2 regions of the Terribacillus sp. FSL K6-0262 genome follow, and region 1 is predicted to be linked to the other one. Evidence: riboswitches for the same ligand, from Rfam matches in the RefSeq annotation. Region 1 holds a riboswitch; the other holds the start of a gene.
The links. Region 1 has a riboswitch for thiamine pyrophosphate ahead of thiT (energy-coupled thiamine transporter ThiT). Riboswitches for the same ligand answer to the same signal wherever they lie in the genome.
Positions count from the first base shown of each region.

Region 2: it holds a riboswitch for thiamine pyrophosphate, as region 1 does, so the genes downstream of both, tenA (thiaminase II) here and thiT (energy-coupled thiamine transporter ThiT) in region 1, are expected to answer to the same signal.

Region 1 covers NZ_CP150277.1:361,474-365,970, reverse strand. Annotated here, with positions in the region: gene MHI54_RS01825 (response regulator transcription factor) at 1-279, shown strand, start outside; gene MHI54_RS01820 (peptide MFS transporter) at 318-1,694, opposite strand; TPP riboswitch at 1,904-2,003, shown strand; gene thiT (energy-coupled thiamine transporter ThiT) at 2,087-2,653, shown strand; gene MHI54_RS01810 (general stress protein) at 2,691-3,041, opposite strand; gene MHI54_RS01805 (methyltransferase domain-containing protein) at 3,278-3,769, shown strand; gene MHI54_RS01800 (YwpF family protein) at 3,903-4,313, shown strand; gene MHI54_RS01795 (TrkH family potassium uptake protein) at 4,398-4,497, shown strand, end outside.
Region 2 covers NZ_CP150277.1:1,244,539-1,249,035, reverse strand. Annotated here, with positions in the region: gene MHI54_RS06430 (EAL domain-containing protein) at 1-563, shown strand, start outside; gene MHI54_RS06425 (hypothetical protein) at 668-862, shown strand; gene MHI54_RS06420 (transcriptional regulator SplA domain-containing protein) at 1,056-1,298, shown strand; gene splB (spore photoproduct lyase) at 1,291-2,319, shown strand; TPP riboswitch at 2,379-2,479, shown strand; gene tenA (thiaminase II) at 2,600-3,298, shown strand; gene thiD (bifunctional hydroxymethylpyrimidine kinase/phosphomethylpyrimidine kinase) at 3,291-4,127, shown strand; gene thiM (hydroxyethylthiazole kinase) at 4,093-4,497, shown strand, end outside.

The sequences.
Region 1 (4,497 bases):
CTTGCACATGCGGTAAGGGACATTGCCTATCATGGGCGCACCGTGATAAGTCCCGAGATAACGTATCAATTCGTACAGGGAATGGATACCCCGTTAAGTGAGCGTGAACAGCAAATCCTCCAGCTGGCGGAAAAAGGATACTCCACCAAACAAATAGCTGCAGAACTATTTTTATCGCCGGGTACAATCAGAAACTATTTCTCGGAGCTGATGGATAAGCTGGGTGCCCAGAATCGTTCACAAGCAGTTTACATAGCGAAGGAAAGGGAATACATATAAAAAACACAGCTCCTAAAAAGGAACTGTGTTTTTATGGATCAGTCTCTGGCATCAAGCATGGACTGCAGCTTTTTGGAAACCGCCAGCAGGATGATACCAACTATGATAGCTGCGGCACCGATTACACTGAATATCTCCAGATAACCGAGAGTTGCTGTCAATGCAGCAAGCTGTCCGCCGATGATATTGGCAATACCGGATGCTGCCATCCAGACACCCATCAATAGGGAAGCTATCTTAATAGGCGCTACTTTACTTACCATGGATAGTCCTACCGGAGATAGGCAAAGCTCACCTATAGTATGGAATAGATAAGTAAAGATGATGAATAAAATATTAGCTTTGTGCATTATATCCGTTTCATCACTGCCTGTATACAGTACTGCTGGAACCAGAATCATGAAACCTAATCCCAGGAGAATCATACCGAGGGACATTTTTGTCGTTGTTCGCAAATCTCCGCGTTTTGATTTGCTTAGTTTCAACCAGATTGCGGATATGATCGGAGCAAGGATGACAATGAATAGCGGGTTGACAGATTGGAACCAGGAAACCGGTATCGTATAGCCGCCAATATTCCGATCGATGAAATCCCTTGTATAAAGTGTCAGGGAAGTGCCTGCTTGTTCAAAACCAGCCCAGAAGAAGATAACAAAGACAAATAGAATCAGTACAGCGCCAGTACGTTTCTTTTCTGCTTTTGTCATTTTTGCTGCTGGAACACTTTTCGCGGCGACTTCAGTACGAGCAGGTTTTGTTCCGATATTACCTAAGTAACGTTTACCCAACAAGCTGAAAATCAACTGACCGATGATCATTCCGATGGAAGAAGCCAGGAATGCCCATTTAAAGCCAAAGTGTTCAATACCATCAGCGTCTACAGAGTGGAATAGATCTTCTGCAAGGAAACCAGCGATCAATGGGGAGAAGAATGCCCCCAGGTTGATTCCCATATAGAATATTGTGAAAGCAGCGTCTTTCCGTTTGTCTCTTGGGTCATATAGTTCACCTACATAGGTTGAAATATTCGGTTTGAAGAAACCATTACCGATGATCAAGAAAAGAATCCCGATATATAGACCCAATTGGCTGTTGAATAGAAATATTGTGAAATCTCCGATCGCCATTGTGATACCGCCGATCGTGATTGCTGTACGCAGACCAATATATTTGTCTGTCAGATAGCCGCCGATGATAGGCGTGAAATAAATGACTCCTCCGTATAAACTGTAAATGAAAGCAGCATGCTGTGTGCTCATTCCCAAGCCGCCGCTTATCACTGCGGCAGTCAAGTAAAGCATCAAGACAGAGCGCATTCCATAATAGCTATACCTTTCCCACAATTCCGTGAAGAAGAGAAGATACAATCCCTTTGGATGCTTCTTCCCCTGTGGGATTGTAGCTGGTGTATCCATTTTTAATCCTCCCTTTTTAAAGAACATTGTCCATTATACGTCATAGTTTTTCTCGAATTCAAACAATTTCGTTATATGAAGTAAAAGTAATAAAATTGCTAAAATTAGCACTTGGGTAAAATTTCATATATAGGAAATTTCAATAATAGTTGCTAGCGCTATCATTTTTCTATATAATAGATAGACAACAGAAAACAAATCGGAACCAAAAAGCCTGCAGGGGGAGCCATTCCGGCTGAGATGGACATATGTCCAGACCCTTTGAACCTGTGAGTTAGCACTCGCGTAGGGATGTAGCTTCTTTGATGGGGAAACAATGCGTAAGGGCCATCGGAAGGATCTCCCTGCGGCATTGTTTTTTTGTTGCATTTTTTTAGTAGGGGAGAAGCAATATGCAATCAAGAGGCAAGGTTTTATTTTTAGTGGAGGTGGCAATATTCGCCGCGCTCGCATTCGTACTGGACTTATTTTCATTTAAAGCATGGGCACAGGGAGGCAGTATCTCCTTGCAGATGGTCCCGATATTTTTGATGGCGTTTCGCTGGGGATGGAAAGGAGGACTTGCAACCGGGTTGATTACCGGGCTGCTTCAATTAGTCACCAACCCCTATATCATACATGTTGTCCAAGGTTTTTTGGATTATCCTTTGGCCTTCACTTTAGTTGGTCTGGCAGCTGTGACGGCTGGATCAGCTCGTAAAGCGGCAAAAGATAATAACCGAACCAAGCTTGTTGGATTCCTGATCATTGGAACACTGATTGGAAGTATTGGACGGTTCGCTTCACATTTTGTAGGCGGGATGGTCTTTTTCGGATCAGCAGCCGCTCCCGGGCAGAGTGTATGGGCATATTCACTTATATATAATGGCTCCTACTTGCTGCCGAGCTTCATCGCGAGTATCATAGTCATCCTCATTCTGGTTTTGGCCCAGCCGAAATTCATTTTGCCAAAGAAATGATAAACAGGCACTGTTCATCGGAACAGTGCCTGTTCATTTAAATAAGCAAGCATTCGACATTTTCCGTTTCGGTGACAATCAAGAAGATTTTCCCTTCATCCAGATCCTCCTCGAAATCCTCGGCTTCTTCTTGGGAAAAGCCGATTTCCTTCAGTTTTGTACGAAGCTCATCCCCAGGTTTACTGAACATGCTCCCGACCGCACTTTTGGCACCCATCTCGGATAGGCCGATTGTATTGGCGTCCACTTTGCTGGATACACGCTTTGTTCTGTCGTCATCATGTGACAAGACATAAATATTATCTTTGTTTACACCTTTTGTACTCAGCTGCTGAATGTCTTCCTGAAGCTTTTCGTCGTTTGTATACTCTTTCAGATAGGGTTTCATGTTCATCTCTCCTTTATGTTGATCTTGTATGGAATATCTACCCGCTCAGCAAATACTGAAACAATTTTGGTTTGATCATACGAAATCAGAGATAGAGATGACTTAGGTTATGATTGGTGGGTTGAGAACCGATCGAGGATAGAAATTATGAATCCGTGAAAGCCTAGGGAAGATACGTTTAGTTTCGTATGGTATAGGCAATACAGAACTAATCGATTGTAAAAGGAGAGAGCTGTATGGTGAATAAGACAACAGAAGTTTCGGCAGCAGAGGTGCTGGAGCTCCTGGAAATAGAGGGCGGAGAAAAAGTGATCGTCTTTGGTGCTGGTAACGGGGAGCTGGTTATACCGATTGCCCATAAAACGAAGGATCGTGTGACTGCCCTTGAAGAAGATGAAGCTTTATTGGAGGAATTATCGCTCCGTGCAGAGGAAGAGACACTATCGAATATCGATCGGATGCCGAGCGGAGTGGGCAGACTGAATTTTCCGGATGCATCCTTCCAGCGCGGGCTGGCAGCGTTTGTATTGGACAATACGGATGATCTCGAGTTAGCTGTTCAGGAGATATACAGAATCACCATCGAAAAGGGCATTGTTGTTGCACTTGGTTTCAGCAAGGATCAGAGTGCCGGCTTGCTTACCGATAAATTGTCGAAGGCAGGGTTTGACGTGACGGCAGGGGATCTGAATGAGGAATTATATTATGTAAAAGCATTCAAAGCATGAGAAAACCGCCGGAAGGGCGGTTTTTCTTGCGCATTGGCACATATATTCTTAGGAAACATCCCCTATCCAATACATACGAAAAGCATTAAGATAGAGAAAAGATATAACTGGTTACATAAAAGGAGTGGGAGCAGTGAAAACTTTCAAATTGGTGGAATTAACCTTATATTCCACGGATCAAGGATCGATGGAAGGGAAGGAAATGAAACTATCGGAGGGCTTGATCATCAATAAGGAGGAGGATAACGAATGGGTATTGGAAGCAGTCCTTGGCAAAGAGGATTTGGAGGTCGTACAGACATTATCTGAGGACCGCAAAGTCCTGCTTGCGGAAGTAAGGATCACAAAACCTGAGAATCGGCTGGCCTTGTTTTTGATACAAGTATTGGAGGTCAATGATTTAGGGGATGAAGGAAATGTAATCATGCGGGGCAGACTTGCAAGGGAAGACCGGCTGGATTTGCTTACTGCAATCAAAAAGCTTCGCAAGGATGGGCTGGAAGAGGGAGAAATCCTCTCAAGCGGAATCGGCAGAGCTGAGTAAGCAGTTCTGAAAAAGAGCTATTCTCCTTATACCATACCTGCTATAATAGATTACATTTGAAAGATGCAACGAAGGAGTTCATGTATGCGTACCTATGACCCGCGTTGGCGATGGCTCAACAATATTTCGCCAACAAGACTGATCATTCTTTTTTATTTTACGGCAGTTGTTATTTCTACCTGCT
Region 2 (4,497 bases), 880 kb from region 1:
ATCAGCAAGCGAGACAGACGGCAGTCAGGAAGAGGGCAAAGGAAGGTATACCGGCTGGAGTGAAGAGTTTCATCAATTTCCTGCCATCCACTATCTATAATCCTGATTACTGTCTGAGGCAGACTTTCCATATGGTCAATGAATATGGGATTGCTCCCGGTGATCTAGTGTTTGAAGTGGTCGAAACGGAGAAATTGGATGACGTGTCCCGCTTGAAACGTATTTTCAAACGCTATAAACAAGAGGGGATGATGGTGGCGCTTGATGATGTGGGAGCAGGCTATTCCACACTTGATTTGTTCAGGGAGCTGGAGCCAGATATCGTCAAAATAGACAGGGCATATATATCCGATTGCGATACGGATCCCGAAAAACAGGAATTTCTCCATAATGTGATCGATGTTGCCAGGACACTTGGTTCGAAGGTTCTGGCAGAAGGGATTGAAAGAGAAGAAGAATTTGGCTTCTGCAAGCGTATTGGAATTGATTTAGCCCAAGGCTACTATGTGGGGAAACCAAGTCCGGAAGCAGTTTCTGGCGGTTCATTGTTTCCATTGAGATAATTGTGTGAAAGTCCTGATACCAGGCGGCATCATTGCGCTGAAGTGGCAGGGCTTTTGTTGACGAGTTTTTTTAAAAATTAAGACATAATACGATGTGCATGCAGGTGGAAAGTATTTATGAAATCTATAAACAAGCGCGGGTAAAGCTGAATGACATCCGGACAAAGGCGAATCAGAATGAAGAAGCTTATGATTTGTTTGTCGAAGATGACGCAACTGAAGAAGGAGCTGCCTCATCCGGTTCGCTTTCGTATCTTGCGGAAGAGCTGCAAACCTCTGTGGCCCGTTTCCGGATATGATTCAATTGGCCAGCAGATAGTAAACGATAAAAGACAAGATGATGAACAGAAAAATATATATAAAGATTTTCACTATGGACCCCTCCTTAAGAAGTAGACGAATACTTCCTGGAAAAGGGTTCATTTTTTTACATGCTTTGTCTGCAATTTGTGCATACTACCCCCAGTATGTATAAAAAAGGAGGCCAACGGTATGGCATTTCAGCCAGGGGATATCGTCTATGTGATCATTCGCAATCCTCATGCACAGGGAGTGGCAAATATACAGGAAGCAGCAGTCGTCCATCATCCGGAAAAGCCCGGGGAACTTGCTTTGTTCATTTATGAAACGTATTATCCGCTGACGGATGAAGTTGCAGTCTATCAGGATCTTGGCGAGGCGGAGGAGGCGTATGTGTCTGCTTTCGGCCTGACCGAGGGTGGGTATTATGGTTAAACCGTTCGTGCCGCAGCTCGTCTATATCGAGCCCAGGGCATTGGAGTATCCGCTTGGCGTGAAACTTCGGGATAAATTCCAGGACATGGGAGTGGAAATCCGTGAGACCACTTCCCATAACCAGGTTCGTAATCTGCCGGGGGAAAATGAGTTCCAGAAGTATCGCACTGCCAAATCGACATTGGTCGTCGGCGTACGGAAAACATTGAAATTCGATACGTCCAAACCATCTGCGGAATATGCGATTCCTTTTGCGACAGGATGTATGGGACATTGCCATTATTGCTACCTGCAGACAACGATGGGATCCAAACCTTATATCCGTACGTATGTGAATACAGATGAGATTTTCGAGGCGGCAGAGCAATATATGCAGGAGAGGGCGCCTGAAGAGACGCGTTTCGAGGCTTCCTGTACTTCGGATATTGTCGGCATCGACCATCTGACGCACACGCTGAAACATGCAATAGAATACTTCGGTCGATCCAAACATGGACAGCTGCGTTTCGTGACGAAATTTGCCCATGTGGATCATTTGCTGGACGCAGATCATCAGGGACGGACAAGGTTCCGATTCAGCATCAATGATGACTATGTGATCAAATACTTCGAACCTGGAACCTCCCGTTTGAAAGATCGGATCGAAGCTGCCGTGAAAGTTGCAGAAGCAGGTTATCCGCTTGGCTTCATCGTTGCTCCGATTTATCTGCATGAGGGCTGGCAGAAGGGCTATCCGGAAATGCTGGAGCATCTGGAAGCAGCGCTGCCCGCTCATGCCAAAAAGAACCTTACCTTTGAATTGATCCAGCACCGTTTCACAAAGCCGGCAAAACGTGTCATCCAGAAAAATTACCCGATGACAAAGCTGGAACTCGATGAAAACAAGCGGAAATATAAATGGGGCCGCTACGGTATCGGGAAGTATGTTTATCAGAATGAGGAACAGGAAGAAATCAAAGACATTCTTGGGAGCACGATCTATAAAATGTTCCCGCATTCACGGATTGAATATTTCACTTGATGCATCGGTTGACAATCTTATCCATGCATGTGATAGTTAAAGGGACAATTGAATTTGAGGAAGTCCACTAGGGGTGCCGTTCGGCTGAGATAAGAGAGATCTTTATCCCTTTGAACCTGATCTGGTTAACACCAGCGTAGGGAAGTGGAGCCGGATTCGTGTGAACTTTGACACTATCGCTATGTATACGAGTCGCTCCATACTTCTGGAGCGGCTTTTTTATTTAGCCGGCGCCAATCACTCTTCATCAGGGCTTTCTCCAATAAGGGGAGGAATTTACATGTTTTCTGCACAATTGAGAGAAGAAGCAAACCCGGTTTTCGAAGCAATCTATCAGCATCCTTTCGTCGAAGGAGTTGCAAATGGCCATGTGCCTAAAGAGGCGCTGATCCATTACGTGAAGGCAGACTATGAGTACCTGACTGCATTCGCTCGTATTTATGGCTTGGCAGTAAGCAAATGTGAGACAAGGGAAGAGATGGATTTCTATCAGTCCCAGATTAATTTTGTCCTGCATAGTGAAATTCATCCGCATAATGTGTTCTGTAAGGTGGCTGGTGTGAAATACGAGGATTTGCAGCGTATGACACCGCCGCCGGCAGCAGATCATTACATTTCCCACATGATGAATAGTGCTGTACATGGTGATATCGGGGAGCTGATGGCAGCACTCCTGCCTTGCCCGTGGACGTATCAAGCGCTGGCTGCCCATATTATCGAGACGAAGGAGCCGGATGAATCCAATCCGTTCCTGGAATGGATCCAGTTCTATGCCAGCAGGGAAGACGGTATGCCGGATGTGACAGCCGAGCTTTGCAAGCGGCTGGACAAATGGGCGGAAACAGCAGGATCTGCTGCCAAGGAACGAGCGCGTAAAGCATTCCTGAAAAGCTGTATGCTGGAACATGCCTTTTGGGAGATGGCAACCACCGAGCAAGATTGGATGATACCATTGAAAGGGGAGTCCCTTCATGCCTGATGTGAAGAGTGCTTTGACGATTGCCGGTACGGATCCTTCAGGCGGTGCCGGCATCCAGGCTGATCTGAAGACATTCCAAGAGCGCGAGGTATATGGCATGAGCGTGATAACATCCCTTGTCGCCCAGAACACGACTGGTGTGCAGGCAATTCATCATGTTCCGGTCGAATTTCTAAAGCAGCAGCTGGAATCCATTTTTTCGGACATCATCCCGGCTGCTGTAAAGACCGGAATGATTGCATCGGAAGAGATGATGCGCTGTATCGCTGCTATGCTGAATGATGCAAATACCATTTATGTCATGGATCCTGTCATGTATGCCAAAAGCGGGCATGCCCTAATGGGAGAAGATTCGAGAGATGCGCTGAAGACACATCTCGTGCCGCTGGCATCACTGGTTACGCCGAACGTACCGGAAGCGGAAGAACTAACTGGAATGCGGATAGAGGACGAAGCCAGTATGAAAACAGCGGCAAAAAGAATCGTCAGGGAATATGGGGCAAAAGCTGTCCTTATGAAAGGCGGGCATATGGAAGATGCTTTAGCTGCAGATTGGCTTTATGATGGGGAAAACTTTACGTCCTACACAGCCGAGCGAATCCCGACAAAGCATACTCATGGAACAGGATGCACATATTCGGCGGCAATCACAGCGGAATTGGCGAAGGGGAGATCGTTGCAGGAGGCAGTCAAAATCGGCAAGGAGTTTGTAACAGATGCGATTCGTTATTCGCTGCAGCTAGGCAAAGGGAACGGGCCGACAAACCATTGGGGCTACCGTCTGAAAAGTGTGCCTGTACAGGAGGGACAGCATAATGAAGTATACTGATGTGATAAAGGAAGTCCGCACAAAGAACCCACTGATTCATTGTATTACAAACAATGTGGTCATCAATTTTACTGCAAATGGGTTGATTGCACTCGGAGCTTCTCCGGTTATGGCATCCGCTAAGGAAGAAGCAGCGCAGATGGTGCAGCATGCACAGGCGCTGCTGATCAATATCGGCACCCTGGCTGCTGCCGATGCGGAAGCGATGATCTTAGCTGGGAAAGAAGCGAACAGACTCGGTATCCCGGTGATTTTCGATCCTGTCGGTGTGGGTGCGACGACCTACAGGACAGAAACAGCCCGTCGTATTTTGGCAGAGGTGGATGTCACTGTCATACGGGGGAATGCGGGTGAAATAGCTGTCCTCGGC